DNA from 3 places in the Paenibacillus sp. AN1007 genome. Region 2 is predicted to be linked to each of the others. Evidence: a T-box and tRNA genes for the amino acid it is inferred to sense, from the RefSeq annotation. Region 2 holds a T-box; the other regions hold tRNA genes.
What was found. A T-box is a leader RNA that pairs with one kind of tRNA and senses whether it is charged. The one in region 2 lies ahead of ileS (isoleucine--tRNA ligase), so its partner is inferred to be a tRNA-Ile.

Region 1 (10,329 bases), 2.6 Mb from region 2:
TATCCGTTCCATATGCGGCATCTATGATTGCCAGATCAAGGCTGACTCTCGTTGGAGAAGGTATAACCGTGTTTTCTTTCGTTCGTTCACCCCTGGGCCTCTGGTCTGCAATGGCTTTGTCATCCGTGGACACGGAGGGATATAGACGTGATTCCGTCTTCAAACCAAGAGAAGCAGCGAGAGAACCTACAGAAGAATCAACCATTGCTTCTTCAGCTCTGGTAGCCCCAAGAGCATGAGCCTGAACATATGCTGCCTGTTGAATCATTTTTTTATCAGCCACATTATACTTCTCTTGTAGACCTTGAGTCCCCCCTATCGAAATCGGAATGGACTCCGCCCACGTTCTATGCTGACGCTCCAGATCTGCACGCTGGAACCCATCGTTCACATCATCTGCCTGCAGCAGCATAGACTCTGATGTGTAATCACCGGAGTATAGAATTCGCTTCCCTTCCATCTCAATCCCGAGCCAGACGGATCCAGCCAGATGTCCGCTTCGACCCCAGATCACTGACACACCAGGCAGCAGTTCAAACCAGCATTCACGCTCGGCTTCATCCTCCAAAAACCGATAGCGAATAAGCCGCTCATCCGCTTCACCATAGGGCAGGGGTTGACCTGCATGTTCCATGTTACGACGCCAAGCTTTAAAATACGTTGTTAACTGCTCCTTTGTCTCGCGTGTTGTCCACACTTCCCCTGTATACCCCAGCTTGTAGAGCAGCGGAATGGCAGCAGAGTGATCCTCATGCGCATGGGACAACAGCAGGGCATCCAGCTGCGGCACGACCTCCGGTTCGATGAGCGGATACTCGCCGCTTCCCTCTTTTTTCACACCACAATCCAGCAGTAAACGCTGACGGCTCCCGCTAAGTAGATAGGCGGAACGTCCGTGCTCGCCCGCACCGCCCCATACATTCAGTTTGATCATGAAGCATTCCACTTTCTCTTTGAATTCAGCATCTCTATCCCCAGCAGCATCAGCACTGTCATCCCGACGGTTACCACAGCCATTGCCATTCCAAGCGATACCTGGCCCTGTTCAAATTGGGCAAAAATATACGTCGCCGACGTCTGCATCGACGGCGGAAGAATAAGCAGCGAGCCGACCAATTCCCTAGTCGCAATCGTAAATGTCATCATCCAGCCGGCCAGCATGCCGGGCAGGATCAGTGGCACAAGGATACGCCGCAAAATGTACAGCGGCCTGCCGCCAAACACCTGACCCGCCTGAAACAGCGTGCCGTCGATCTGGGTAAAGCTTGATTTAACATACTGCACGGTGTACGGCAGGAACAGTACAACATAGGTGAGCACCACCATACCGTAGGTGTTGTACAGCGTCATAGGCATCCACGGGGAGTTCCAGAACAGAATCAGACCAACCACCATAACGATACCTGGCACGGTGTTTGGCAGTAGACTGAACAGGTCGATAACCCGCTGCATGAACGAAGATGATTTGCCAATTGCCAGCGCAAACCCGGTGCCTATGATGACTGCCACCGTAGAAGCCGCCAGCGACAATCCCAGACTGTTCCCGATCGCCTTCATACTCACAGAACCCCAGGATAACAATTCCCGGTAGTGCTCCAATGTCAGATTATCCAGAGCCAGTCCGGTTCCCCGCAGCTTCATCGTGGAAGCCGCGATGATCGAAAAGTATGGAATGCCGATCGATAGAATCAACAGGATGGCCAGATATGTACCGCACAACCATCCTGCCCAGCCTCGCAGGGAGTAACGCTTCGAGCGCTGTCCTCTGCCACCTACGAGACGATACGTGAACTTCCGGCTGATCGCGGACTGCATATACCACATCACCAGGCAGACGGACAGCAGCACAGATGCCAGCGAAGTCGCCTTCCCGAAATCAATGGGCCAGCTGGAGATGTATTTATGGATTTCAGAGGTCATGACATAATATCCGATCTTGCGTCCAAAAGTCGCGGGTGTGCCGAATTCTGCAATCGTCTTGACAAAAACAAGCATAATCCCCATCCCGTAAGACGACAGCAGCAGGGGTAAAATAATACGTCTGAACCGATATCCTGCACGTGCACCGTGCACGGCTCCCGCTTCTTCCAGATTGCCCCCGATGCGAATCAATGCATCCCGCAGCAGCAAATACAGGAATGGGAACAGGTGCAGACTCATGATCATCACCATGCCCCAAAAGCTGAAGAACAGCTCACTCCAGTTTGCAGATGAGGGCGCCCACTGCTGGAGGTATCCCCCTTTTTGCATAAACAGAATCCAGCCCATCGAGCCGATATACGGCGGGGTCATGAATGGAATCATCAGAATGACATCGACCCAGCGATGCTCACCCATTCCGGTTTTGGCCATCATCCAGGCGAGCGGCAGTGCGAGCAGCGTTGTTAACGCCACCACGCAGATGCCCAGCCATACTGAATTCAGCAGCACACCGGACAGATGATGACCGGTAATTGTTCGAATCGGAGCCATCCAGTCCCACTGCCCATTCGGGTATACACTTTGCCAGAAGATCAGCAAGAGCGGCATCCCAATACTGATTGTCAGCAGAAAGAGGGCCAGCACCACGCCCACTCTCCGAAAAATACGGTTGTTATCCGTTACAACAGGTTTCACTACGCTCACCTCACATGAATTTCCACGTCAAGACAGCAGCATCTCCTGTTGTCCACCGTTTCTGTATTTGTGTTCACTTATTTAAAAGTTTCGGAGAAACGGGCTGCGGTCTCATCCCCATGCTCGCTCATCCATGTCCAATCCACTTTCAACTGCGGGATATCCTTTACGTTGGCGCGGTTCGCTGCTTCAATGTCTTCGCGGCCTGGAATCAGATATGCATCTGCAACCAGCTTTTGTGCCTCATCCGATAACAGGTAATCGATAAATGCTTTGGCATTCTCTACATTAGGACTGGATTTCAGAATGGCTGCCGGTCTTGGGCTAATCACTGTACCTTCTTCAGGGTAGACGATATCGAGTGGTTCGCCTTTGGCTTTGGCGGAATAGGCCATGTAGTCTACACCTGCTGCTACAATGCTTTTTGCGCCCGTAATCACTGGATCAAGGGCTTCCTGATTGGCTCCTGCCATAGCGACACCGTTTGCTTTATAGGCATTCAGCAGATCCCATCCTTTTTCACCATTGGCACTCAGGTAACCTGTGATGAAATCAAGTGCGGAGCCTGACAATGTCGGATCAGGAATATTCACCGCATCTTTCCATGCTGGTGCTGCCAGGTCAGCCCAGCTCTTTGGCGGTGCAGTTACCAGCTTGCTGTTATACACAATGCCCAGTGCAGAAGCACTGCTGCTGAAATAGTTACCCTCTGCATCCGACCAATCTTTGTTCAGCTTGTCCGCATGAGCTGCTTCCGGATACGGCAGGGTGAGTCCATCTGCTTTCAGTGCTTGTGCCGAAGGCAAGGAAGCCAGAATAACAACGTCTGCGACTGGATTCGCTTTCTCTGCTTCCATACGAGCGAGAATTTTACCTGTCGTGCCTTGGAACATCTCCACTTCAATACCTGTCTTGGCTGTAAATCCATTCACGATATTGTCTGCCAGCTTCTGCGGCCCTGCACTGTACAAGACCAGTTTGCCACCTGCTGCCTTGCTCGCCGTGTCCGCTGCGGCTGCTGCATTTCCTTCTCCCGCGGGCTTCGCTGCATTTCCAGTTGTTGTGTTCCCGGTGCTGCATCCGAACAGACTCAGACTCATCACTGCTGTTAATAGAAGTGCTGCGCTCTTTTTACGTGTTTTCATACCGAACATATCATGACATCTCCCTTAGATTAGTATAAGAACAACTGCTAATGTTGTTTCTATATAAGTTGAACTATAGTTTGTATACATTCCATTCCGATGACAAAGTTCGTTTCGGCGATACCGTCTAGTTGGCGGCGGCGATCACTTCCCGCTGCTTTCTACCCGGCTTTTGATCCAAATGCTGCCCATTCAGCCCAGAATGGCTATCGCTCTCCTGCTGATCAAACATCCGGCAGATTCGGTCCGGCGATACATAGAGCTGTACTCTCTCGCCAATGCTTACTCTTTGGTTCGCATATGCCGTCCACACGTCCAGCCCTTCCATCTGCACACGTACCTCGTAGCGTTCTCCTACATAACTGACGCTGCGGATGATTCCGGGATAGCCCAAATCGTCATGCTCTGTTTTGCTCCAGGTCACATGTTCCGGACGAACCATGGATTCATTCGGCGTAAGCCAGTTAGACTTTCCGATAAACGACGCGACATAAGGGCCACTTGGTGCGGAGTAGATCGTTTCCGGGGTACCTTTTTGCAAAATCCGCCCCTTCTGCATCACCACAATCTCATCCGACATTGACATTGCCTCGATCTGATCATGCGTCACATACAGGGCAGTTAGCCCCATATCACGCACCAGTGACATCATCTCAATCCGCATCTCTTCCCGAAGCACCGCATCCAGTGCGCTCAGCGGCTCATCAAACAAGATAACACCCGGCTTCACGGCTACCGCTCTGGCAAAAGCAACCCGCTGCTGCTGTCCACCCGACAGCTGATGTGGGTACCGATCCTCCATGCCTTGCAGGCGAACCATGCCGAGGGCTTCATTCACCTTTTGCCGCAGATCAGACTTCTGTTTGCCGGCTTTCAGACCAAAAGCCACGTTCTCATATACCGTCATATGCGGCCATAGTGCAAAATCCTGAAACACCATCCCCAGATTGCGCTTGTGTGTCGGTGTATCGATCCGCTTGGCTGCAGAGTAGATATATTCACCATCTGCACGAATCTCCCCCGCATCCGGCTGTTCCAGCCCGGCAATCATGCGGAGCAGCGTCGTTTTACCGCAGCCCGAAGGGCCGAGCAGCGTTGTGAATTTTCCATGTTCAAGCGTCAGATCAGTGGGCAGTAGTGCAGGAATTTGATGAAATGATTTTTGAACTCCCGTTAACTCCAGTTTCATGAGCATCCCTGCCTGTCTTTTGTACTTATCTTCTGTGTTAAATCTTTGTACTTATTTCTTGGATTGATCTCTTGTGCTTATTTCAGATGGTTTCTTGATATATTGACCTCTCGCGTTCCTCTTTTGCACTGGTCTCGTTAGGCTGCCTGACCTATTTAGGCTTATTCCCTGTGTACTTCTCTGGTACTGAACAGCTTCCTTTCTGCTTCTTTCCTGCATTCTTTGCTGTACTGTTCTCAGTCTAACGCTCGCCTTCGAGAGTTGTTTGTTATGTTTGTAAAATGGGAATTAACTTTTTGGATGAATTCTGTTGATCTTCATAGATTAAATCTATAGATATGACATCATTTTTTCTCATCGAAAGCATCGTATTGTCATGAACACCAAAGAGGTGTATGGAAACGAGAGGAGTGCGGAGAGGTTGAATCTGATTAAATTGCAAATTGTCGAGCTGATCGACAAGCATCATCATATGACAAGTGTGGCAGAATTACTGGGGATTAAACAGCCGACCGTCACCTTTCATATGAAGTCGCTGGAGGAAGAGATGGGAGTACGTTTATTCGAATCACGTAGTGGAAAGACATTTCTAACCGAGGCTGGACAAGCTTTGCTTCATTATTCTGTCAAAATCAATGCACTGACCCAGGAGGCACGCCGTGTAGTCAAAGAATACGGCAGTCTGTACCGGGGTACGCTCCATATTGGAGCAAGTTATGTACCCGCTACGTATCTGCTTCCTGCGATGCTGCATTCCTTCTCTCAGGTGTTTCCCGGCATTGGATTGGTGTTGTCGATTAAACCGGCCCCGGTCATCCGCGAGATGGTCATCCGACATCAGCTTGATCTCGGTATCATCTCGTCAGAGCCGTTTGTTGGACCCACATTACACTCAGAGACGCTGTGTGAGGATGATCTCGTGCTTATCTGCTCTCCCAAGCATGGGTTAGCGCATAAAGAATTGCTGCATCCTGAAGATATCGTACAAGTCCCCTTCGCGTTACATGGTGATGAGTCAAGTACACGAAAGCTGACCAACCAATGGCTTGAACAGCATGATATCCGGCTGCGGAGTACAGTTGAGATGGATTCTCTGGAGGCGATCAAACAGCTCGTATTAATCGGTGGTCATATCTCGTTCATGTCACGGATGGCAGTACAGTGGGAAGAACGACAAGGAATCATTCACGTGCTCCCTATTCCGGGAGAGCAGGCACCGCGTCATATCTATATGATACATAACAAGGACCGCCATCCTTCTGTTCAAGTCGATCGCTTCCAAACCGTGCTGCGCGAGGTTATCGGTATGAGGACCGCTGCTATGCCGTCTGAGCCTGTCAGTTGAACCGTTATAAACTATGGCTGACCATTCATGAAATCTATGCAGGGTTAACGTAATGTGCGCTTCCCTTTAATCGCCCTCACATTCTCTGACGTTAAAGTGAGGACTGTACGTTAATTCCGATTAGGAGAGTGATTGGTCTTGAAAAAATGGAAAAAGGCAGCCGTCTCTTTGATGCTGAGCATTGTCACTATGGGAAGTGGACTGACATTTCTGGAAACGCCGCAGGCTTCCGCCGCTGCCAACGCCGTTCCCGCATATGAAGTGAAGTTTCTAGCGAAGCCGGAGCTTGTATTAAATAACGACGGGACACCCCGAAGTGAAACCATTCAGACCCTTGGGCTGAATGCTGCACCACGACATATCAATGTAGAATACTTTGATACCCATGCTCTCGGATTGGATGCAGAAGGCTGGAATGTCCGTTTTCGCAAAAAGGATGATAAAAACAACTACGAGTTAACCTATAAAAAGCGTTATCCTGTCATTAACGGGGACATCGATGCAGCGTTGACACTTGCAAACCAGGAAGGTTTTGATTCATCAGATGATAACTATGAGGCAGAGATTGACTGGGGATATGGCAAACAGACCTTGAGCTTCTCCAATACAAAGAAAGTAGATAGCAGAATAACTGGCACACAGCTGCCTTCCGAGAAAGATGCCCTGAACCTGCTGCTGGACAAACTCCCCGGTAAATTGAAAAACTGGTCTGCCTCTAACTGGGGCAAACAACAGCTGACACAGGCCCGTGCTTTTGGCCCCATCACCTTCCAGCGGTATGAAGGCACATGGAACGGTCAGGAGCTTACCCTGGAGGTATGGCCAATCCGCAGCGTCACAGGCACAGGTACGGAGAATATCGTCGAGGTTTCATTCAAAACAGACGACCCGGCAGCCGTCACTGGTCTACGCAGCCAGCTGCTGCAATTGCTTCAAAACAAGAATTGGTTAATCCCTGCCGATGGGCTGAAGACGCAGACCATTCTGGAAAGATATTAAAGTTGTATGAAACTGGATTGAATCGTAAACAGATTTCAGGATCTAATCCATAATGAGAGCTCCTTTCCTGTGCGTACTGATGCAGGAAAAGGAGCTCTTTTTTTATAATCTCATTATGAATTTAATTCGAGACATTTTATGCCAGGCGGGAGGTAAGCTGTGACCATATGCATATCCAACTACAACAAAAAAACACCTGCAATCTGCAGGTGTTCCTTATTAAAGAAGAAAGCGGGTGATGGGAATCGAACCCACGCTATTAGCTTGGAAGGCTAAAGTTCTACCATTGAACTACACCCGCATAAACAAAAATCGGGATGACACGATTTGAACATGCGACCCCCTGGTCCCAAACCAGGTGCTCTACCAAGCTGAGCTACATCCCGATATGAAAGGAAATAATGGCGCGCCCTGAGAGATTCGAACTCCCGGCCTTTTGATTCGTAGTCAAACGCTCTATCCAGCTGAGCTAAGGGCGCAAATATTGGAGCGGAAGACGGGAATCGAACCCGCGACCCTCGCCTTGGCAAGGCGATGCTCTACCGCTGAGCCACTTCCGCAAAACAATTGGTGCGGTCGAGAGGACTCGAACCTCCACGGGGGGTTAGCCCACACGGACCTGAACCGTGCGCGTCTGCCAATTCCGCCACGACCGCATAATATGAAAGTGAGTCATGAAGGATTCGAACCTTCGACACCCTGATTAAAAGTCAGGTGCTCTACCAGCTGAGCTAATGACTCATAGTAAATGGCTGGGGATATAGGATTTGAACCTATGCATGACGGAGTCAAAGTCCGTTGCCTTACCGCTTGGCTAATCCCCATTAAGAAAATTGATGGGGCGATCGAGGGGAATTGAACCCCCGAATGCCGGATCCACAAACCGGTGCGTTAACCACTTCGCCACGATCGCCATAACAGTTAAACATCATTGCATGAGTTTTTAGTATTACCCTCAGAATATATATTATACTCTTTATAACCTTCTGAATGCAAAATACTAAAATGGTGCCGGCGAGAGGACTTGAACCCCCAACCTACTGATTACAAGTCAGTTGCTCTACCAGTTGAGCTACACCGGCACGGTGTAAAAAATTAAAGATGGCGGAACCGACGGGATTCGAACCCGCGATCTCCTGCGTGACAGGCAGGCATGTTAGGCCAACTACACCACGGTTCCAGATCACTTTCGGTTAGGAAAGCTGCAATTGCGGGGGCAGGATTTGAACCTGCGGCCTTCGGGTTATGAGCCCGACGAGCTACCGGGCTGCTCCACCCCGCGTCATTAATAAAAATATATGGTGGAGGCTGAGGGGATCGAACCCCCGACCCTCTGCTTGTAAGGCAGATGCTCTCCCAGCTGAGCTAAGCCTCCATATATATGACCCGTAGGGGATTCGAACCCCTGTTACCTCCGTGAAAGGGAGGTGTCTTAACCCCTTGACCAACGGGCCCTGCTAAAATAATTGTGGCGGAGAGAGAGGGATTCGAACCCTCGAGACGCTTGTGACGCCTACACGATTTCCAATCGTGCTCCTTCGGCCAGCTCGGACACCTCTCCATGGCTCCCCGAACAGGACTCGAACCTGTGACAACTCGATTAACAGTCGAGTGCTCTACCAACTGAGCTATCAGGGAATGGTGGAGCCAAGCGGGATCGAACCGCTGACCTCCTGCTTGCAAGGCAGGCGCTCTCCCAGCTGAGCTATGGCCCCATTCATGTACTTCTTATTTAGTTACTATGGGCCTTGGTGGACTCGAACCACCGGCCTCACCCTTATCAGAGGTGCGCTCTAACCAACTGAGCTAAAGGCCCGCATGTTTATCCCATTTCCCTAACAAGGGAGGCAAAAAAAATATCCCAAAGGGAATCGCTTGGCGGCGTCCTACTCTCCCAGGACCCTGCGGTCCAAGTACCATCGGCGCTAGAGGGCTTAACGGTCGTGTTCGGGATGGGTACGTGTGGAACCCCTCCGCCATCGCCACCAAACGCGATTGGATCGAAGTTGTACTTCTTTCCATTCAGTTGAAACTGAAAACCAACCACACCTTAAGGGATGTACCGATTTTCATGTCATTCAGAGTGTTGTTCTCTGAAAACTAGATTCGAAACGAAACTCACGCGACTTAAAACCTGCTATTGGATAAGCCCTCGACCGATTAGTACTGGTCAGCTCCATGCATTGCTGCACTTCCACCCCCAGCCTATCTACCTCGTCGTCTTCAAGGGGTCTTACATACTGGGAAATCTCATCTTGAGGGGGGCTTCACGCTTAGATGCTTTCAGCGCTTATCCCGTCCGTACATAGCTACCCAGCGGTGCTCCTGGCGGAACAACTGGTACACCAGCGGTACGTCCATCCCGGTCCTCTCGTACTAAGGACAGCTCCTCTCAAATTTCCTACGCCCACGACAGATAGGGACCGAACTGTCTCACGACGTTCTGAACCCAGCTCGCGTACCGCTTTAATGGGCGAACAGCCCAACCCTTGGGACCTACTTCAGCCCCAGGATGCGATGAGCCGACATCGAGGTGCCAAACCTCCCCGTCGATGTGGACTCTTGGGGGAGATAAGCCTGTTATCCCCAGGGTAGCTTTTATCCGTTGAGCGATGGCCCTTCCATGCGGTACCACCGGATCACTAAGCCCGACTTTCGTCCCTGCTCGACTTGTAGGTCTCGCAGTCAAGCTCCCTTATGCCTTTGCACTCTTCGAATGATTTCCAACCATTCTGAGGGAACCTTTGGGCGCCTCCGTTACTCTTTAGGAGGCGACCGCCCCAGTCAAACTGCCCACCTGACACTGTCCCCGTACCCGCTAAGGGCACCAGGTTAGAACCTAGATACGATCAGGGTGGTATCCCAACGGTGCCTCCACACAAGCTGGCGCTCATGCTTCAAAGGCTCCCACCTATCCTGTACAGATCGTACCCAAATTCAATATCAAGCTGCAGTAAAGCTCCATGGGGTCTTTCCGTCTTGTCGCGGGTAACCTGCATCTTCACAGGTATTAAAATTTCACCGGATCTCTCGTT
Region 2 (10,329 bases):
GCTTCGAGGTGTATCGAAAATGAAATTTTAATGTATTTGCGCCGCAACAGCAAAATCCGTACCGAAGTTTCTTTTGACGAACCGCTTAATATTGACTGGGATGGAAATGAACTTTTATTGTCTGATGTGCTGGGTACGGAGAACGATACAATCTATCGAAATATTGAAGAACAGGTAGATCGCAAGCTGCTGCACAAGGCGCTGGAGAAACTGACGGATCGTGAGCGAATGATTATGGAGCTTCGTTTTGGCCTGACAGACGGTGAAGAAAAGACACAAAAGGATGTGGCAGACCTGCTTGGAATCTCCCAATCCTATATCTCTCGTCTTGAAAAAAGAATCATCAAAAGGCTGCGGAAAGAGTTCAACAAGATGGTCTGATCCTGTGGAAAATAGAGAATGGGTATTACTGGCAAGGGTACCAATGACGAATAAAAAAGCCTGCCCCGGAGATAATGTACATTAATGTTTCTCCTTGGGAGGTAAAATCACGATGACCCGAAACAAAGTCGAGATTTGTGGCGTGGACACCGCAAAGTTGCCTGTTCTCACCAATACTGAAATGCGGGAATTATTTCATTCCCTTCAGCAGCACCATGATCGCTCAGCAAGAGAGAAATTAGTGAATGGCAACCTGCGTCTGGTACTCAGTGTCATTCAGCGTTTTAACAATCGGGGGGAGTTTGTCGATGATCTGTTCCAGGTTGGCTGCATCGGCCTGATGAAAGCCATTGATAATTTTGATTTATCCCAGAATGTCAAATTTTCAACCTATGCGGTGCCGATGATTATCGGTGAAATTCGCAGATATCTGCGTGACAATAACCCGATTCGAGTATCCCGGTCATTACGGGATATTGCCTATAAGGCACTTCAGGTTCGTGACAGCCTGACGAATAAAAATTCACGCGAGCCAACGATATTCGAAATTTCAGAGGCACTCAACGTGCCGAAGGAAGATGTTGTTTTTGCACTGGATGCTATTCAGGACCCGGTATCTCTGTTTGAACCCATTTATCATGATGGCGGAGACCCCATCTATGTGATGGATCAAATTAGTGATGACAAAAACAAGGACGTATCCTGGATTGAGGAAATTGCACTCCGTGAAGCGATGCACCGTCTTGGTCAGCGGGAAAAGATGATATTGTCGATGCGCTTTTTTGAAGGCAAAACCCAGATGGAAGTAGCAGATGAAATCGGCATATCGCAGGCCCAAGTTTCACGTCTCGAAAAATCAGCTATACAGCAGATGCAGAAACATGTGAAGTCGTAATGTGATATAAAGCAAAAGGACGATCCAGCGGATAATTACTCCAATGATCGTCTTTTTTGTGCGGCAGAAAGGAAGATATCCGAAGAGAGTACGCTGCCGTCCAGATTTGCATGAGCGCCTAAGCGAAAAACAGGACATTTTTCGCCTGCAGCACATATATTGTTATAGAAGGATGCAGAACGGGCAGATGAGCGTTAACAGGGGGCGAGAGCAATGAGAGCGAATGCGAATGAATCGACATCACGGGGCATGAAAATTTCCGATTTTCAAACGAAGGATGTTATTAATATTACGGATGGCAAACGTCTCGGTCAGATTAGTGATCTGGAACTCGATCTCAAACAAGGACGAATCGAAGCCATCGTTGTACCAGGATACAGCCGTTTTATGGGGTTATTTGGAGGAGGGACGGATCTCATCATTCCCTGGAGAAATATTGTGAAGATCGGCTCTGATGTCATTCTGGTTAAAATGGATGAGGTGAAGGAACAGGTTTATGACGAGCGCGAACGAGAAGCGCGGCTGTATGATGAGCAGCAGCAGAGTCGTACGGAACGGCTGGAACGGCTGGATCGGTTGGATCGGAATCAGCGGAGAACGATATAAGCGAGACAGAACGCGTCTGCATTTGGTACACTGGAAGTTGTGAGGTGAGAAAGAATGGAACCATTTGTATTGGACAAAGATGTAATGAAGGATATAGAAGAGCAAAGGTATCACGGTAATCAAGATCCGCTGTTATTATATATTAAGCCCTGGAAACTTTCGTTTGATCGGTTAACGGCTGGATTTACAACGAGACACGGCGGCGTTGGTCACGAACCGTACGCTGCCCTTAATTGTGCTTATCACGTTGGGGATGATGCTGAAGCGGTGCTTGAAAATCGCCGCCTTGTGACCGAGAAGCTTGCTTTTCCACTGGAAGCATGGACTTGTGGCGAGCAGGTACATGGTAAACATGTGGCTGTGATCACAGCCAATGACCGCGGCAGAGGTCTGCTGGATCGTCAATCTGCGCTGCAGGATACAGACGGGCTGGTCACAAACGTGCCGGGTGTACTGCTGGCTTCATTTTATGCTGACTGCGTTCCGCTGTATTTCTATGATCCGGTGAAGCAGGCCGTAGGTTTGGCTCATGCGGGCTGGAAAGGTACCGCTGCAGGCATTGCTGTCTCCATGGTGGAAACGATGGAACAAGAGTATGGAAGCCGGAGAGAGGATATCCGGGCGGCCATCGGTCCTTCTATTGGGGGCTGCTGCTACGAAGTAGATGAGGTTGTTATGCAGCAAGTCCGGGTTTGGCTGGATGAACCTCAGGGTAATGATGAATACGATCTTTCTGATTCAAAGCGTATTTGTACACCTGCTGCGAACGGAAAAACGATGTTAAACTTGAAAGAATGTAATCGACACATTATGATGAAAGCAGGAATATTGCCGGATCATATCGAATGTACAACATGGTGTACAAGTTGTCATCCCGAACTATTTTTCTCCTATCGCAAGGAAAATGGGGTAACGGGAAGAATGGCAAGCTGGATTGGGCTGGAAGAGAGGTGACCCTCTGGTGTCATTGGAGGAGCGTAAACAACAGGTAAATCAGAAGATCAAAGATGCGTGTAAGCGCAGCAACCGCCCGTTTGAAGATGTGAATGTGATTGCAGTCACGAAATATGTCTCATTGCAGACGACGGGGGCTGTGCTGGATCATGGTCTTGAGCATATTGGAGAAAACCGCTGGCAGGATGCGCAGGCGAAATGGGAAACCTTCGGACAGAAGGGGACATGGCATTTCATTGGTCATCTGCAGACGAACAAGGTGAAAGACGTCATTGGCAAGTTTGCGTACATACATTCACTGGATCGTTTGTCACTGGCGAAGGAACTGGACAAAAAGGCCGCTTCGCTTGGAATTCAGGTGAACACGTTTATGCAGGTGAACATTTCGGGTGAAGAGAGCAAGTATGGTTTGCAGCCTGAACTGGCAGGTTCATTTCTGAAGGATATTCAATCGTTTAACAACCTTAGGGTCATCGGTCTGATGACGATGGCGCCTCATGAGGAAGATCCGGAGATGACGCGTCCTGTGTTTAGGGGGCTGCGTGAGCTGAGAGATGATTTGAATGGACAAGCTCTGACAGCAGAACCGTTGAGAGAGCTGTCCATGGGCATGTCTAATGATTTCGAAATAGCCATTGAAGAAGGGGCAACCTGGGTGCGGCTTGGATCGATTCTCGTAGGAAAAGAGGAGGGGACACGATGGGCGTGATGAATAAATTCATGAATTTCCTGGGTCTTCAGGAAGAAGAAGAAATTGTGGAGCGTGAACGGCTTGCAGCACAAGAGGAACATGAGCCTGAACAGCAGGAAAATGAAACCTCTGCACTTGATAAACGTAGAAACCAAAGGGGTAATAATGTGGTTAGCATTCATTCCCAGAAAAATGTTAAAGTTGTGCTGTATGAGCCTCGTTCCTATGACGAAGCACAGGAGATTGCCGACCATCTGCGCTCGCATCGTACCGTTGTTGTGAATCTGCAGCGAATTCGCCAGGATCAGGCTTTACGTGTAATTGACTTTCTAAGCGGAACGGTTTATGCATTAGGCGGGGGGATATCCAAGATCGGCGGCAACATTTTTCTCTGTACGCCAGATACGGTTGAAATTCAGGGAACGATTACGGAAATACTGGCTGACAGCGAGCAAGATTATAACAGAATGAGGTGAGCCGTTTTTGTATCAGATTGAAGTCCTATTGGGTACGCTGTACCAGATTTATTTTTACATGGTCATTGTCTACATATTGATGTCCTGGCTTCCCAACGCACGGGAAAGCTTCATTGGTGAATTGTTAGGCAAATTTGTGGAACCTTATCTAAGACCATTCCGCCGATTTATTCCGCCGCTGTTCGGTGTGCTGGATATTTCCCCGATTGTGGCATTGATTGTGCTTCAACTCGCACTTCAAGGGCTTGTCACAATTCTGAGATACTTCTACTAGTTAGGGTGACATATAGATGAGCGGTGATATTTACGAACATTTTAGTCATGATGAACGGGATTTTGTAGACAAAGCCTCGGATTGGATCGAGCGGGCCAGCAAGTATCATGATATGAAGCTGACCGATTTTCTTGATCCAAGGCAGGTGTTTATTCTGCAATCCCTGGTGAATCGCAGCCAGCATGTTCAGATTCGTCTGGACGGCGGTTACGAAGCGGCTGAACGTAAGCGTGCATTGATTGCACCTGACTATCGATACCTCGATGAGGAAGATATGGGGATGCAGGTGCTCAGTATTACGTCGGACGACCGAAAAATCTCGGAACTGGAGCACGGGGACTATATGGGTTCCCTGCTCGGGCTCGGGATGAAGCGAGGCAAGATTGGAGATATTCAAGTGCTGGATGATGGCTGCCATACCGTGGTGGCAGCGGAAACCGGCGCTTTTTTATCGCTTCAATTGAATCAGGTGCATCGCGTTCATGTGTTCACAGAGCTGTTGCCGTTGAACCAGCTGAAATGGTCTGCGACGAAATTGGACACCATAGATATTACCGCTGCTTCGCTGCGGCTGGATGGCATCTGTGCAGATGTGTATCGGCTGAGCCGGAGCAAGGTGCTGGTCCCAATCAAGGCAGGACGCTGTAAAGTGAACTGGAAAGTGGTGGAGGACCCTTCGAAGCCGCTCAAGGAAGGGGATGTGGTATCCATTCAAGGGTTTGGTCGTTTCAAGGTGTTGGAACAGGATGGAATGACCAAAAAGGGACGATGCCGATTGAAAATCGGGAAATTTGCTTGATGCTGCTGCAGGATAATCCGAATTCTTGTCGAAATGTTAAACGTAAAGGTAAAAAAATACTCGGTGTTTCCGATATACATTAAAGTACAAGATATGTGGAATCTGACGATGTAAGGGCAGAACCTGCATCCGTACAAGCTGCCCAATTCGGCATCTTTCATACGGCCCCTTGGGTGGAACCCATATGCTGCAAACCTTCTCTAACACGCGAGAAGGAATTTTTACAGGAGGTGGACAGCATGCCATTAACGCCGCTGGACATACATAACAAGGAATTCTCCCGACGCCTGCGTGGGTATGACGAGGATGAAGTCAACGAATTTCTAGATCAAGTCATCAAAGATTACGAAGGCGTCATTCGCGAGAACAAAGAGCTGAGCAATCAGCTGCTGTCCGTTCAGGAGAAGCTGGATCATTTTGCAACCATTGAGGAGACCCTCAGCAAAACGATCATCATTGCACAGGAAGCTGCTGACGATGTGAAGAATAACGCCAAGAAGGAAGCTCAGTTAATCGTAAAGGAAGCAGAGAAAAATGCAGACCGAATCGTTAACGAAGCACTTGGCAAATCACGTAAGATTGCTTTGGAAGTGGAAGAACTGAAGAAGCAGGCGTCCATCTATCGCGCGCGTTTCCGTACGCTTGTTGAAGCTCAGCTTGAGCTGCTTACGCAGGATGGCTGGGAAGCGCTGGAGAGCCGTGAACAGGAAGTGCGTGACCGTGAGCGGGAGATGAAGGAAATTTATTAGTCTGCCGCCCGGTTGACTTTTGCGGGCAAAGAAGCTATAACTATATTCATATTGAATAGTGATTCCATGACGGGCTCAGTACGTTATGATCTCATCCCTCAGAGAGTTGGTGTCTGGTGAAAACCAACGGATGAGTTATAGCCGAATATCTCCCCGGAGAAGTGACGCTGAAGCGGTGAATGCATTGCCGTGTGTAAGCCGAACCGTAAACCGTACGTTATAACGGTACCCTGCATTAGTACAGCGGGGCTTAAGCGCTGTTGATGACAGAGCATACTCGGGGTGACCTGAATGTGGTTTGTGATGAACAGAATTAGGGTGGTAACGCGAGCAGAACCTCGTCCCTTTCCAGGGATGGGGTTTTTTTGTGTCCCGAAACGGTGAGTGAAGCGAGTCGTATTGTGCACATTTTACAAAGGCCTCGTACAAAAAAAGGAAGGAAGTTGAACAGCATGCAGCGAGTCGATGTCAAAGAGAAAGCACGTGCAAGAGAATTACGTGTATTAAATAAATGGAAATCGGAGAACACGTTCAAACGATCCATTGAGAACCGGGAGGGCAAACCAAACTTCGTATTTTATGAAGGTCCGCCTACAGCCAACGGTAAACCGCATATCGGTCACGTCCTTGGACGTGTCATCAAAGACTTTGTCGGACGTTATAACACGATGAAAGGTTATCGCGTTGTACGTAAAGCCGGGTGGGATACACACGGCCTGCCAGTTGAACTCGGAGTACAGAAGAAGCTGGGCATCTCCCACAAATGGGAAATCGAAGATTATGGTGTGGAGAAGTTTATCAACGAATGTAAAGCGAGCGTATTCGAATACGAGCAGCAGTGGCGTGATTTGACGGAAGGCATCGGATATTGGACTGATATGGATAACCCTTATATCACGCTCGACAACAACTACATCGAGAGTGTGTGGAACATTCTTGCAGCGATTCATGAGAAAGGTCTCTTGTACCGCGGTCATCGCGTAAGCCCATACTGTCCTTCCTGTCAGACAACATTGAGTTCGCATGAAGTTGCACAAGGGTACAAGGATGTTAAAGATCTGAGTGCTACCGCCAAATTCAAACTGCATGAAAGCGGCGAATTCGTACTTGCCTGGACGACGACACCATGGACACTGCCTTCTCACGTGGCTTTGGCTGTAAACCCGGAAATGGAATACTCCCGTGTCCGTCAAAATGATGAAGTATTCATCATGGCGACAAATCTGGTGGAAAAAGTAATGAAAGACAGCAAAGGTGAATATGAGATCATTGGCACGCTGAAAGGTGCGGATCTGGTCGGCAAAACGTACAGCCCGCCGTTTAACTACGTTCAGGCTGAGAAAACGAACATCATCCTTGGTGCAGGATTTGTAACGGATGCAAGCGGTACGGGGATCGTACACATGGCTCCGGCACATGGTGAAGATGACTACCGTGTATGCCGTGAGAATGGCATCAGTTTTGTAAACATGGTTGATCTGGAAGGCAAGTTTGTGGCGCAAGTTACTGATTTTGCAGGTCGTTTCGTGAAGGATTGCGACATCGACATTGTGAGATACTTGTCTGAGCATGGCCGTCTGTTCAGCAAAGAGAAATACGAGCACAGCTATCCGTTCTGCTGGCGCTGTGATACTCCACTTCTGTACTACGCAATGGACAGCTGGTTTATTCAAACAACAGCGATCAAGGATCAGCTGATTGCCAATAACAGCGAAGTGGAATGGTATCCAGGGCATGTGCGTGAAGGCCGCTTCGGGAAGTTCCTCGAAGATCTCGTGGACTGGAACATCAGCCGCGACCGTTACTGGGGAACGCCGCTGAACATCTGGGTGTGTGAAGAAACAGGCGAACAGTTTGCTCCGCACAGCATTGCTGAATTGCGGGCGCGTGCTGTAGGTGATGTGCCGGAAAATCTGGAGCTGCATAAGCCATATGTGGATGAAGTGAAAGTGCTCAGCTCTTGCGGCAAATACGAAATGAAGCGTACACCTGAAGTCATCGATGTATGGTTCGACAGCGGCTCTATGCCGTTTGCACAGCAGCATTATCCTTTTGAAAATAAAGAAGTATTTGAACAGCAATATCCGGCGGATATGATCTGTGAAGGGATTGACCAGACGCGCGGCTGGTTCTACAGCCTGCTCGCGGTGTCCACCCTTTTGACAGGTAAAGCACCATATAAAGCGGTCATGGCAACAGGACACGTGCTTGATGAAAACGGACAGAAGATGTCCAAATCCAAAGGCAATGTTATCGATCCATGGGAAGTAATTGAGGAGTACGGTACAGATGCATTCCGCTGGGCGCTGCTGTCTGATAGTGCACCGTGGAACAGCAAACGTTTCTCCAAAGGCATCGTAGGGGAAGCCAAATCCAAAATGGTGGATACACTGGTGAATACCCATGCATTCCTGACGCTGTACGCAACCATTGATGGATTTGATCCACAGGAGCATCCATTCCTATTGTCCGCTCACAAGCTGGATCGCTGGATCTTGTCGAGATTGAACAGTCTGATCCTTGTCGTGGAAAAAGCGTTGTCTGTAAACGACTACCTGAATTCATCCAAAGCGATTGAAGCCTTTGTGGATGAGCTCAGTAACTGGTATATCCGCCGTTCCCGTGATCGCTTCTGGGGAAGTGGCCTGACGGAAGATAAACTGGATGCGTATCGCACGTTAACTGAAGTGCTCGTGACTACAGCGAAGCTGGTAGCCCCGTTCACGCCTATGCTGGCTGAGGATATTTACCTTAACTTGACTACTGGCGAAAGCGTGCATATGGATGATTATCCTGCAGCTAATGAAGCATTGATCGATGCAGCATTGGAGCAGGACATGGAAACAGCTCGCCGCGTCGTTGAGCTTGCACGCAACGTCCGTAACGAGACAGGCATCAAAACGCGTCAGCCACTGTCCGAATTGATCGTTTCTCTTGATAAAGGTTTCGATCTGGCAAGTTATGAAGAGATCATCAAAGAGGAGATCAACGTCAAAGGAATTCGTACAGAGCATAACGATGCGGAGTTTGTTGATTTCACACTTAAGCTGAACCTCAAAGTCGCGGGTAAAAAATACGGTAAAAACGTAGGTTTCCTGCAAAATCTGTTTAAAGGCATGACGGCTGATGAGACACGTAAAGTGGTATCTGATGGTGCGTTTAATGTTGTTTCTCCAGAAGGGGAGGAACTTCAGGTGACTGCTGAGGAACTGCTGGTTGAGAAACAGGCTAAATCCGGCTTTGCATCGGCATCCGGTTACGGCTTGACGGTTGCCCTGAATACGGAGATCACAACGGCGCTGGAGCAGGAAGGTTGGGTGCGCGAAGTTGTCCGGGCAGTACAGGATACACGGAAACGTCTGGATCTGCCAATCGAGAAAAGAGTGCGTCTGACGCTGGATGTGGATGCGGATCTGCAAGCAGCAATTGAAGCGTTTGACGATGTCCTGCGCGAAAATGTGCTCGTGACTGACGTGACATTTGGCAAGGCGGATGCAATGGAGCGTGTAGAAGCCGGAGGCAAAGCCATCGGAATCTATATTGAAGGATAGCGTATAAAGTCGTTTCTGTCCTTGGGATGACAACTTCTATATGTATGGACAGGTAATTAAATAAAGAATAAAAGAGAATATAAATAAACGAGCCTCAGCTAAGGAAGTCATTTCCGGTGCTGGGCTCGTTTGTTTTTTCGCAGATAGGGCAATGATTAAATTGTGCAGTTTTAAAAAAAATTCGAACGTTACATCTATAATCATGCAGGGATGGAGCAAAACATGAGCAAACAAGAACAGTCGGCGGAATCCATTAAGGCAGCCTCTGTCACGGATTCCGTTGATACACCCCATGACAAAATTGAAGAATTACATACGTTGACCAATCGACTTGCGAACGAATTGGAGCGTTCACGGATTGCGCAGTATACAGAGCTGCTGAACCGGCCATGGAAGCTGATCGGTTTAAATCTGTTGTCAGGTGCAGCAAGAGGTGTCGGAATTGCGATCGGATTTACCTTTTTCGCTGCAACCATCATTTATGTGCTGCAGGTTCTTGGTGCATTAAATCTGCCCATTGTTGGAGATTACATTGCAGATATTGTACGAATCGTACAGCGGCAGTTGGACATGAATACCTATTAATAAACTTGGAATGGATCAATCACAATGGAATAAGGCTAAGGACTAGCCATTAGGAGTCTTCATATCGGTTCATCCTGCCCGGCATCCGGTTCAAGCAGTCCCGAACCTTCGCCATTCTCGAGGTACTGTCGGTATTGGCGATTACGGACGATGGATACATCATGACCGTAAATATCGGTTGCGACAAAGCTCTCGTAAGCCTCAACAAAACCATCCAGCTCTTCAGCAGCTTCAATAGCCATAACATCGTAGCTGTCAATATTACCGTCTTCTGCCATTGCCGGAGAATTCGAATTGCCCCAACTCTCTACAATCTGCCAGGCATCTTCACCGTCAAAGCCATTCTGATCATCCCGTTCGTCCAGACT
Region 3 (10,329 bases), 2.5 Mb from region 2:
ACCGGGTCCGGCTCACGTGTAGCAAAGTTATCTCCAGGTAAAAGCAGTACCGGAATCCGGTTCACCGTTGCTGTCGCTGCCGCAGTGATCATATTTAATGCACCAGGGCCGATCGACGTTGTGCAGGCATAAATCTGCTTACGATTCTTTTGCTTGGCATAAGCTGCAGCTGTATGCACCATGCCCTGTTCATTTTTTCCCTGTATATAAGTCAGACTTCCAGGACTCCGCTCCAAGGCTTCACCAATCCCGGTTACGTTCCCATGTCCAAATATTCCGATAATGCCTTTAACAAACTTGGTTTCTACCCCATCTACCGAAATATACTGCTGATCCAGGTATCGAAGTAGGGCCTGAGCCATCGTTAATCGAATTGTTGTCATGAATTAATCGTCATCCTTTCCTTTACGGGTTAAGCGCTTAATCTAAGTTAAGTTTAAGCGCCTTACCCCTAAAGGTTAAGCGCTTAATTCATATGGTATTACAGGCTGGGTATTTTCGCAAGCTATTTTTGTAAGCGTTTTATTAAAATTAGTGATTATTTGCGTAAACAAGCTGGACAATATGGAGTTTTAAACACTGTTCTCTCTTTGATTGCGAAGACAAGATATAGAGTAATATGAGGAGGAGTCAACGGTTCTATTGTCTTTTGATATGCTTTCTTCCTTAGAGGTAAAAACACGCTGTTGAACAGGTGACATTCAATCATGGGTATTCATGGACTTAACACGAGGGAGTAGAAGGTATGGCTGAAGGAAAGACCTGAAGAGTTATAACGAAGGCTCCCCTATGCATAGCGGGTACACAATATAGGAATAGGGAATTAGACTTTTCCACGCAAAAAAAGAAAGAGACAGCAGATCCTGTCTCTTTCTTCTTCAATATATTAAGCGGGTGATGGGAATCGAACCCACGCTATTAGCTTGGAAGGCTAAAGTTCTACCATTGAACTACACCCGCATAAACAAAAAAATCGGGATGACACGATTTGAACATGCGACCCCCTGGTCCCAAACCAGGTGCTCTACCAAGCTGAGCTACATCCCGTTAGACATACCGGCGAGAGGACTCGAACCTCCACGGTTTCCCACTCGATTTTGAGTCGAGCGCGTCTGCCATTCCGCCACGCCGGCGTAGATTAGATTAAGTTATAATGGCGCGCCCTGAGAGATTCGAACTCCCGGCCTTTTGATTCGTAGTCAAACGCTCTATCCAGCTGAGCTAAGGGCGCAAATATTGGAGCGGAAGACGGGAATCGAACCCGCGACCCTCGCCTTGGCAAGGCGATGCTCTACCGCTGAGCCACTTCCGCAAAATAAGGGATGCGCGTGGAGGGACTTGAACCCCCACGTCAAAGACGCTAGATCCTAAGTCTAGTGCGTCTGCCAATTCCGCCACACGCGCATATAGTAAAAGTGAGTCATGAAGGATTCGAACCTTCGACACCCTGATTAAAAGTCAGGTGCTCTACCAGCTGAGCTAATGACTCATATAAGAAAACTGGTGGAGGATGATGGATTCGAACCACCGAACCCGTAAGGGAGCAGATTTACAGTCTGATGCGTTTGGCCACTTCGCTAATCCTCCATAAAGTGGTGCCGGCGAGAGGACTTGAACCCCCAACCTACTGATTACAAGTCAGTTGCTCTACCAGTTGAGCTACACCGGCGTATCAAATTGTTGTTTACATGGTGGCTCGGGACGGAATCGAACCGCCGACACGAGGATTTTCAGTCCTCTGCTCTACCGACTGAGCTACCGAGCCATATTAAAACTTACTCCAAGATACATTTAATGGCGGAACCGACGGGATTCGAACCCGCGATCTCCTGCGTGACAGGCAGGCATGTTAGGCCAACTACACCACGGTTCCAGATCACTTTCGGTTAGGAAAGCTGCAATTGCGGGGGCAGGATTTGAACCTGCGGCCTTCGGGTTATGAGCCCGACGAGCTACCGGGCTGCTCCACCCCGCGTCATTAATAAAAAATATATGGTGGAGGCTGAGGGGATCGAACCCCCGACCCTCTGCTTGTAAGGCAGATGCTCTCCCAGCTGAGCTAAGCCTCCGTAATATGACCCGTAGGGGATTCGAACCCCTGTTACCTCCGTGAAAGGGAGGTGTCTTAACCCCTTGACCAACGGGCCTTAATGGCTCCCCGAACAGGACTCGAACCTGTGACAACTCGATTAACAGTCGAGTGCTCTACCAACTGAGCTATCAGGGAAAATGGTGGAGCCAAGCGGGATCGAACCGCTGACCTCCTGCTTGCAAGGCAGGCGCTCTCCCAGCTGAGCTATGGCCCCATACATGTACTTCTTATTTAGTTACTATGGGCCTTGGTGGACTCGAACCACCGGCCTCACCCTTATCAGAGGTGCGCTCTAACCAACTGAGCTAAAGGCCCCTATCACTCGAAAAAAAATACCCCAACGGGGTTCCGCTTGGCGGCGTCCTACTCTCCCAGGACCCTGCGGTCCAAGTACCATCGGCGCTAGAGGGCTTAACGGTCGTGTTCGGGATGGGTACGTGTGGAACCCCTCCGCCATCGCCACCAAACGCGATTGGTCGAAGCATAGCTTCTTCCATTCATCAGAGTTATTGTTCTCTGAAAACTAGATTCGAAACGAAACCTACGCGACTCAAAACCTGCTATTGGATAAGCCCTCGACCGATTAGTACTGGTCAGCTCCATGCATTGCTGCACTTCCACCCCCAGCCTATCTACCTCGTCGTCTTCAAGGGGTCTTACATACTGGGAAATCTCATCTTGAGGGGGGCTTCACGCTTAGATGCTTTCAGCGCTTATCCCGTCCGTACATAGCTACCCAGCGGTGCTCCTGGCGGAACAACTGGTACACCAGCGGTACGTCCATCCCGGTCCTCTCGTACTAAGGACAGCTCCTCTCAAATTTCCTACGCCCACGACAGATAGGGACCGAACTGTCTCACGACGTTCTGAACCCAGCTCGCGTACCGCTTTAATGGGCGAACAGCCCAACCCTTGGGACCTACTTCAGCCCCAGGATGCGATGAGCCGACATCGAGGTGCCAAACCTCCCCGTCGATGTGGACTCTTGGGGGAGATAAGCCTGTTATCCCCAGGGTAGCTTTTATCCGTTGAGCGATGGCCCTTCCATGCGGTACCACCGGATCACTAAGCCCGACTTTCGTCCCTGCTCGACTTGTAGGTCTCGCAGTCAAGCTCCCTTATGCCTTTGCACTCTTCGAATGATTTCCAACCATTCTGAGGGAACCTTTGGGCGCCTCCGTTACTCTTTAGGAGGCGACCGCCCCAGTCAAACTGCCCACCTGACACTGTCCCCGTACCCGCTAAGGGCACCAGGTTAGAACCTAGATACGATCAGGGTGGTATCCCAACGGTGCCTCCACACAAGCTGGCGCTCATGCTTCAAAGGCTCCCACCTATCCTGTACAGATCGTACCCAAATTCAATATCAAGCTGCAGTAAAGCTCCATGGGGTCTTTCCGTCTTGTCGCGGGTAACCTGCATCTTCACAGGTATTAAAATTTCACCGGATCTCTCGTTGAGACAGCGCCCAAGTCGTTACGCCATTCGTGCGGGTCAGAATTTACCTGACAAGGAATTTCGCTACCTTAGGACCGTTATAGTTACGGCCGCCGTTTACTGGGGCTTCGGTTCACAGCTTCGGATTGCTCCTAACCACTCCCCTTAACCTTCCAGCACCGGGCAGGCGTCAGCCCGTATACTTCGCCTTACGGCTTCGCACAGACCTGTGTTTTTGCTAAACAGTCGCTTGGGCCTTTTCACTGCGGCCCCCTCGTGCTATTCACACTACCGGGGCACCCCTTCTCCCGAAGTTACGGGGTCATTTTGCCGAGTTCCTTAACGAGAGTTCTTCCGCGCGCCTTAGAATTCTCTTCTCGCCTACCTGTGTCGGTTTGCGGTACGGGCACCTTCATCTGGCTAGAGGCTTTTCTTGGCAGTGTGAGATCATGACCTTCGCTACTGTAATTTTCACTCCCCATCACAGCTCAGCCTTCCGATGTGCGGATTTGCCTACACATCAGCCTTACTGCTTGGACAGGCATCCATCAGCCTGCGTCACTACCCTACTGCGTCCCCCCATCGCTCGTAACGATTTACGGTGGTACAGGAATTTCGACCTGTTGTCCTTCGACTACGCCTTTCGGCCTCGCCTTAGGTCCCGACTTACCCTGAGCGGACGAGCCTTCCTCAGGAACCCTTAGGCTTTCGGCGGATCAGATTCTCACTGATCTTTTCGTTACTCATACCGGCATTCTCACTTGTATAATGTCCAGCGCTCCTTACGGTACACCTTCAACCCTTATACAACGCTCCCCTACCCCTGATGCAAGCATCAAGCCATAGCTTCGGTGGTGTGTTTAGCCCCGTTACATTTTCGGCGCAGAGTCACTCGACCAGTGAGCTATTACGCACTCTTTCAATGATGGCTGCTTCTAAGCCAACATCCTGGTTGTCTGTGCAACTCCACATCCTTTCCCACTTAACACACACTTGGGGACCTTAGCTGATGGTCTGGGCTGTTTCCCTTTTGACAATGGATCTTAGCACTCACTGTCTGACTCCCGGAAGTAAGTCTATGGCATTCGGAGTTTGACTGAGCTTGGTAACCCTTGCGGGCCCCGCACCCAATCAGTGCTCTACCTCCACGACTCTGTTTTCCGAGGCTAGCCCTAAAGCTATTTCGGGGAGAACCAGCTATCTCCGAGTTCGATTGGAATTTCTCCGCTACCCCCACCTCATCCCCGCACTTTTCAACGTGCGTGGGTTCGGGCCTCCAGTGCGTGTTACCGCACCTTCACCCTGGACAGGGGTAGATCACCCGGTTTCGGGTCTACGTCCACGTACTCATTCGCCCTATTCAGACTCGCTTTCGCTGCGGCTCCGGCTCTTCACCTTAACCTTGCACGGGAACGTAACTCGCCGGTTCATTCTACAAAAGGCACGCCATCACCCTGTTGACGAACAAGTTCGCAACATAGGGCTCTGACTTTTTGTAAGCACACGGTTTCAGGTTCTATTTCACTCCCCTTCCGGGGTGCTTTTCACCTTTCCCTCACGGTACTGCTTCACTATCGGTCGCTAGGAAGTATTTAGCCTTGGCAGATGGTCCTGCCGGATTCATACGGGGTTTCACGTGCCCCGCACTACTCGGGATCCGTCTCGGAGGGAACAGACTTTCAATTACAGGGCTTTTACCTTCTTTGGCGGGCCTTTCCAGACCTCTTCGCTTAACCGGTTCCTTTGTAACTCCATGTGAGACGTCCCACAACCCCAAAGAGCAAGCTCTCTGGTTTGGGCTTCTCCGCGTTCGCTCGCCGCTACTGACGGAATCACTATTGTTTTCTCTTCCTCAGGGTACTTAGATGTTTCAGTTCCCCTGGTATGCCTCTACACAACCTATGTATTCAGTTGTGAGTAACTGGATATTACCCCAGCTGGGTTTCCCCATTCGGACATCCCCGGATCAAAGCTTGCTTACAGCTCCCCGAGGCAGTATCGTTGTTCGCCACGTCCTTCATCGGCTCCTAGCGCCTAGGCATCCTCCGTGTGCTCTTAGCAGCTTAACCAGATTGCTCCGGTTTCGTTTGCTCGCTTCCCTTGTTTTGCTTACGCAAAGCCAAAAGTCGCTCCCACCCGATACCATCGCAATTGCATTTAACTACCGTTTTTATTGAAACTTGTTTAACACAAGTTCAGCTAAAAAGGAATGTTCTAATTCGCGTTTGTTTCGTTTCGATATCTAGTTTTCAAAGAACAAATCGGTTTCTTCGGTCCGTTCACCATCGGTGTCCGTCGAAAAAACGAGATGATTGAGAGTTTGAGCTCTCAAAACTGAGCAACGAGTGAGTAGTTTGCTCTTCATTTCATCCACACCTGAAGTGATGGACCGAAATGAATCGCTGTTGCAGGTTCAAAGAACCTGCTTATTTGAATGTCTTCATTGCAGAAGACGATTCTCCATAGAAAGGAGGTGATCCAGCCGCACCTTCCGATACGGCTACCTTGTTACGACTTCACCCCAATCATCTATCCCACCTTCGGCGGCTGGCTCCTTGCGGTTACCCCACCGACTTCGGGTGTTATAAACTCTCGTGGTGTGACGGGCGGTGTGTACAAGACCCGGGAACGTATTCACCGCGGCATGCTGATCCGCGATTACTAGCAATTCCGACTTCATGCAGGCGAGTTGCAGCCTGCAATCCGAACTGAGACCGGCTTTTTAGGATTGGTTCCACCTCGCGGCTTCACTGCCCGTTGTACCGGCCATTGTAGTACGTGTGTAGCCCAGGTCATAAGGGGCATGATGATTTGACGTCATCCCCACCTTCCTCCGGTTTGTCACCGGCAGTCACCTTAGAGTGCCCACCCGAAGTGCTGGCAACTAAGATCAAGGGTTGCGCTCGTTGCGGGACTTAACCCAACATCTCACGACACGAGCTGACGACAACCATGCACCACCTGTCTTGAATGTCCCGAAGGAAAGGCACATCTCTGCACCGGTCACTCAGATGTCAAGACCTGGTAAGGTTCTTCGCGTTGCTTCGAATTAAACCACATACTCCACTGCTTGTGCGGGTCCCCGTCAATTCCTTTGAGTTTCAGTCTTGCGACCGTACTCCCCAGGCGGAATGCTTAATGTGTTAACTTCGGCACCAAGGGTATCGAAACCCCTAACACCTAGCATTCATCGTTTACGGCGTGGACTACCAGGGTATCTAATCCTGTTTGCTCCCCACGCTTTCGCGCCTCAGCGTCAGTTACAGCCCAGAGAGTCGCCTTCGCCACTGGTGTTCCTCCACATCTCTACGCATTTCACCGCTACACGTGGAATTCCACTCTCCTCTTCTGCACTCAAGTCACGCAGTTTCCAGTGCGATCCGGGGTTGAGCCCCGGGATTAAACACCAGACTTACATGACCGCCTGCGCGCGCTTTACGCCCAATAATTCCGGACAACGCTTGCCCCCTACGTATTACCGCGGCTGCTGGCACGTAGTTAGCCGGGGCTTTCTTCTCAGGTACCGTCACCTTAAGAGCAGTTACTCTCTCAAGCGTTCTTCCCTGGCAACAGAGCTTTACGATCCGAAAACCTTCATCACTCACGCGGCATTGCTCCGTCAGGCTTTCGCCCATTGCGGAAGATTCCCTACTGCTGCCTCCCGTAGGAGTCTGGGCCGTGTCTCAGTCCCAGTGTGGCCGATCACCCTCTCAGGTCGGCTACGCATCGTCGCCTTGGTGAGCCGTTACCCCACCAACTAGCTAATGCGCCGCAGGCCCATCCCCAAGTGACAGATTGCTCCGTCTTTCCAGTTTCCTTCAGGCGAAGAAAACAAGTATTCGGTATTAGCTACCGTTTCCGGTAGTTGTCCCAAGCTTGAGGGCAGGTTGCCTACGTGTTACTCACCCGTCCGCCGCTAACCATCCGAGAAGCAAGCTTCTCTTCAAGTCCGCTCGACTTGCATGTATTAGGCATGCCGCCAGCGTTCGTCCTGAGCCAGGATCAAACTCTCCAATAAAGATGAATTTCGTCAGCGTGCTTAAACGCTGTGAAGCTCATCGGGGTATTGAAAAGAGCGATAAGCTCATTTTGAATCTGACGAGATTAAAAATCTCATTTTGCTTTCGAAATTATACAGTCCGAAGACGTGTACCGATTTCTCAGCGTCGATCTTGCAAGCAAGATCGATACTCACTCGTTGTTCAGTTTTCAAAGATCAAACTTGTTTCGCCGCCGAGTTTCTTTCGCTTCAGCAACTCTTATATCTTATCACGTCCGAACCAACTTTGCAAGCTCTTTTTTTCAAGTTTCTTTCGAAGCTTGTTTTTCATTTGCTTGCCGCACCGTGTAAACTGTGTTTTCTTGGCCGGATTTAGAATATACCATAACAGTCCGCTAGTTGACAACTTGTAAAATATACCATTTTATCTGAATCAGCATTTTACATCTCTTTCTCTTCATTTTCGCTATTAAAGCTTTTAACGGACAAGTACGTTATACTCCCCTTTTAGAGCAAACTCACTGCATAACACATAGAAGTATGAAGGTCTCATTTTTTCATATATTAATATATTCATTCTTTATTGCATCACTAATGCATGAGTTATAATCTACACTACAAAAGATATCTCACCTCACACCGCTAAAGATATCTCCACAACAAGATATCCACCCACAGCACAAGATGGAGCTTCACTCACTCCTTTTTCAGAACGGTTCTATTCATATAGTAATAAAATTGATGATATCTTCTGCTCAGCGAGAGGTCACTCATATCCATCTATCTCAGCTGCAAATCTCCCCATTACAATGGTATCGTAATATCGTCCATCAGCATGCCTGCGATCCCGCTTGAGTACACCTTCAATCTCAAAACCATTTTGCTGATACAACTTCACTGCCTTTTCATTTGTGGCAAGCACTTTTAATGCTACCTTTTCGATCCCATTTCCATCTGCCCATTGCAAAGAGTGTTTCAACAGGTTTTTACCTATACCGCATCCCCAGAAAGACTTGGCAACACATACGCCGAACTCCACTTGATGTGAGAAACGCTTCAGCTCTGATCCGGCGCATCTGCAGTACCCAGCAATGTCACCTGATACTACAGCAACCAGAAACAGGTTCGTGCTCTTTTCCGCATCCATACGTATAAGCTCTCTGAAACCAGCCGCATCAAGGTAAGCCTCTCCTGCTTCGCGATCCATATTTTCCGTTTCCCCGTCCAGCTGCACACGAAGTGGGCATAAGGCAGCAGCATCCTTTTCCTCGGCTGAACGAATGGTATAATGAATACCCCCGATAGTATACTCTTGTTGATCAATCACCATATAAGCTAATCATTCCTTTCATACTTAAGATGGAACACCTTCTAACTCCGCTTTCTATATTAACCAACCTCGGACGGGCTTTTCCCCGTTATCATCTTAAACACCTGACTAAAATACGTTGCATTGCGGAAACCCGTCATCTCACTCACTTCATATACCATATAATGTCCGGACTGCAAAAGCTCCACTGCCCGCTGGATACGGTATCCATTCAGATAGCTCACAAAATTCTCTCCAGTCACCCTTTTGAACAGCTGGCTCAAATATTTGGGATGTACAAAAAGGCTTTTCGCAATCGTCTCGAAACTGATCTCTTCCGTGTAATGCTCCTCTACATATTGTTTCACTTGTGCAATGAGTTTGTTGCTCTTCTTCTCTCCCATCTCCTTCCGGATTTGTCCCAGCCATCCCTGAATGACGCTATCCATCCAGCTTGTCAGATCATGCAGCGCGTACTTCGACTGTATTTCACGCAGGAAGTCACTCATCGTGAGCGGTGGTGTCAGCATGGGGTGCTGTCTTCTCCAACTATGCATCATTGTATCAAATAAACTAACAGCAACCACTTGGGCATCCTGAATGCTCGTACAGTTCCCTTCCTGCAGCAATTGGAGTATGTGAAGCCATACCTCTTCTGCCAAGCTGGTCCGCATGTCCGTCCAGGCCTCATTCCACTGATGAAGCAGCAAAGAATAATCCGTCACACTCCGTTCCGTCCCCTCCGCTTCCTCATATGGATACAGCTGGCTTCCACCTTGGAATTCTGCTCGCTCTACCGCTTCCCTGCTCTCCAGATATGAGTCAATCACCTCACAGGGATGATTCTTTACCCGGCCGATCCCTGCGCTAACCTCAATCTTCAGATACGTAAAGATCTGATCAATGATATCACCTGTCAGAGTCTGAAGTTCCTCCAAACAGTCTCTATCGCCCAGCATAAGCAGGACAAAGACCTGATCCGAATAATCAACTATCTCCACCCGACAGTCCAATATCCGAGATGCCTGTTCCTTTACCGTTTCCTGAATAATATCGGCTGCCCCGTAGCGCAGCAGCTGCCAGTCCCGTTCTTTCATTCTTGTCATAAAACCCGGGCGATTCAGCTGCAGACTGACGACACGAACCTGAGAGCACATGCGAAACCCAACATATTCCATCCGGGCCTCGGGTAATTCATCTGCTCGGTACCGGGTGGTGAGCAGTTCATGCAGCAGCTGTTTGCGCAGATACGGCAGCACCCGCCCTGCTTCCTGTCTATACGTTCGCTCCAGGCGCTCATGCCGCTCCCGTACATCTTGTTCCAGCAGTACCTCCCGCAGTACAGACTCAATCTCCTCCACCTCCGCCGGCTTCAGCAAAAAGTGATTCACGCCCCAGCGCATAGCTGCTCTGGCGTTCTCGAACTCGTCATATCCGCTGAGGATGATGATCGGCAGATGGGGATAGTCACGCCGCAGCGCCTGCGTCACC

Region 1: it has a tRNA-Ile gene. The T-box ahead of ileS (isoleucine--tRNA ligase) is inferred to sense a tRNA for this amino acid. The anticodon was not compared.
Region 3: it has a tRNA-Ile gene. The T-box ahead of ileS (isoleucine--tRNA ligase) is inferred to sense a tRNA for this amino acid. The anticodon was not compared.

What each region holds. Positions count from the first base shown of each region.
Region 1 is NZ_CP159992.1:5,426,845-5,437,173, forward strand. It holds gene ABXS70_RS24305 (MBL fold metallo-hydrolase) at 1-934, opposite strand, end outside; gene ABXS70_RS24310 (iron ABC transporter permease) at 931-2,529, opposite strand; gene ABXS70_RS24315 (ABC transporter substrate-binding protein) at 2,694-3,770, opposite strand; gene ABXS70_RS24320 (ABC transporter ATP-binding protein) at 3,889-4,950, opposite strand; gene ABXS70_RS24325 (LysR family transcriptional regulator) at 5,372-6,295, shown strand; gene ABXS70_RS24330 (hypothetical protein) at 6,434-7,294, shown strand; tRNA gene ABXS70_RS24335 (tRNA-Gly) at 7,525-7,595, opposite strand; tRNA gene ABXS70_RS24340 (tRNA-Pro) at 7,607-7,680, opposite strand; tRNA gene ABXS70_RS24345 (tRNA-Arg) at 7,697-7,773, opposite strand; tRNA gene ABXS70_RS24350 (tRNA-Gly) at 7,780-7,854, opposite strand; tRNA gene ABXS70_RS24355 (tRNA-Leu) at 7,863-7,950, opposite strand; tRNA gene ABXS70_RS24360 (tRNA-Lys) at 7,963-8,035, opposite strand; tRNA gene ABXS70_RS24365 (tRNA-Gln) at 8,044-8,118, opposite strand; tRNA gene ABXS70_RS24370 (tRNA-His) at 8,132-8,207, opposite strand; tRNA gene ABXS70_RS24375 (tRNA-Thr) at 8,301-8,376, opposite strand; tRNA gene ABXS70_RS24380 (tRNA-Asp) at 8,397-8,474, opposite strand; tRNA gene ABXS70_RS24385 (tRNA-Met) at 8,503-8,576, opposite strand; tRNA gene ABXS70_RS24390 (tRNA-Val) at 8,594-8,669, opposite strand; tRNA gene ABXS70_RS24395 (tRNA-Glu) at 8,677-8,748, opposite strand; tRNA gene ABXS70_RS24400 (tRNA-Ser) at 8,764-8,855, opposite strand; tRNA gene ABXS70_RS24405 (tRNA-Asn) at 8,857-8,932, opposite strand; tRNA gene ABXS70_RS24410 (tRNA-Ala) at 8,934-9,009, opposite strand; tRNA gene ABXS70_RS24415 (tRNA-Ile) at 9,037-9,110, opposite strand; rRNA gene rrf (5S ribosomal RNA) at 9,168-9,284, opposite strand; rRNA gene ABXS70_RS24425 (23S ribosomal RNA) at 9,435-10,329, opposite strand, start outside.
Region 2 is NZ_CP159992.1:1,344,184-1,354,512, forward strand. It holds gene sigE (RNA polymerase sporulation sigma factor SigE) at 1-381, shown strand, start outside; gene sigG (RNA polymerase sporulation sigma factor SigG) at 494-1,276, shown strand; gene ABXS70_RS06185 (YlmC/YmxH family sporulation protein) at 1,490-1,882, shown strand; gene pgeF (peptidoglycan editing factor PgeF) at 1,937-2,836, shown strand; gene ABXS70_RS06195 (YggS family pyridoxal phosphate-dependent enzyme) at 2,844-3,545, shown strand; gene ABXS70_RS06200 (cell division protein SepF) at 3,536-4,003, shown strand; gene ABXS70_RS06205 (YggT family protein) at 4,011-4,277, shown strand; gene ABXS70_RS06210 (YlmH/Sll1252 family protein) at 4,294-5,076, shown strand; gene ABXS70_RS06215 (DivIVA domain-containing protein) at 5,316-5,825, shown strand; T-box leader at 5,883-6,174, shown strand; gene ileS (isoleucine--tRNA ligase) at 6,278-9,376, shown strand; gene ABXS70_RS06225 (DUF5665 domain-containing protein) at 9,599-9,961, shown strand; gene ABXS70_RS06230 (TraR/DksA C4-type zinc finger protein) at 10,021-10,329, opposite strand, start outside.
Region 3 is NZ_CP159992.1:5,470,038-5,480,366, forward strand. It holds gene iolD (3D-(3,5/4)-trihydroxycyclohexane-1,2-dione acylhydrolase (decyclizing)) at 1-383, opposite strand, end outside; tRNA gene ABXS70_RS24575 (tRNA-Gly) at 890-960, opposite strand; tRNA gene ABXS70_RS24580 (tRNA-Pro) at 974-1,047, opposite strand; tRNA gene ABXS70_RS24585 (tRNA-Leu) at 1,055-1,133, opposite strand; tRNA gene ABXS70_RS24590 (tRNA-Arg) at 1,155-1,231, opposite strand; tRNA gene ABXS70_RS24595 (tRNA-Gly) at 1,238-1,312, opposite strand; tRNA gene ABXS70_RS24600 (tRNA-Leu) at 1,324-1,404, opposite strand; tRNA gene ABXS70_RS24605 (tRNA-Lys) at 1,417-1,489, opposite strand; tRNA gene ABXS70_RS24610 (tRNA-Tyr) at 1,502-1,587, opposite strand; tRNA gene ABXS70_RS24615 (tRNA-Thr) at 1,594-1,669, opposite strand; tRNA gene ABXS70_RS24620 (tRNA-Phe) at 1,690-1,765, opposite strand; tRNA gene ABXS70_RS24625 (tRNA-Asp) at 1,796-1,873, opposite strand; tRNA gene ABXS70_RS24630 (tRNA-Met) at 1,902-1,975, opposite strand; tRNA gene ABXS70_RS24635 (tRNA-Val) at 1,994-2,069, opposite strand; tRNA gene ABXS70_RS24640 (tRNA-Glu) at 2,076-2,147, opposite strand; tRNA gene ABXS70_RS24645 (tRNA-Asn) at 2,152-2,227, opposite strand; tRNA gene ABXS70_RS24650 (tRNA-Ala) at 2,231-2,306, opposite strand; tRNA gene ABXS70_RS24655 (tRNA-Ile) at 2,334-2,407, opposite strand; rRNA gene rrf (5S ribosomal RNA) at 2,443-2,559, opposite strand; rRNA gene ABXS70_RS24665 (23S ribosomal RNA) at 2,656-5,598, opposite strand; rRNA gene ABXS70_RS24670 (16S ribosomal RNA) at 5,996-7,547, opposite strand; gene ABXS70_RS24675 (GNAT family N-acetyltransferase) at 8,296-8,859, opposite strand; gene ABXS70_RS24680 (response regulator) at 8,919-10,329, opposite strand, start outside.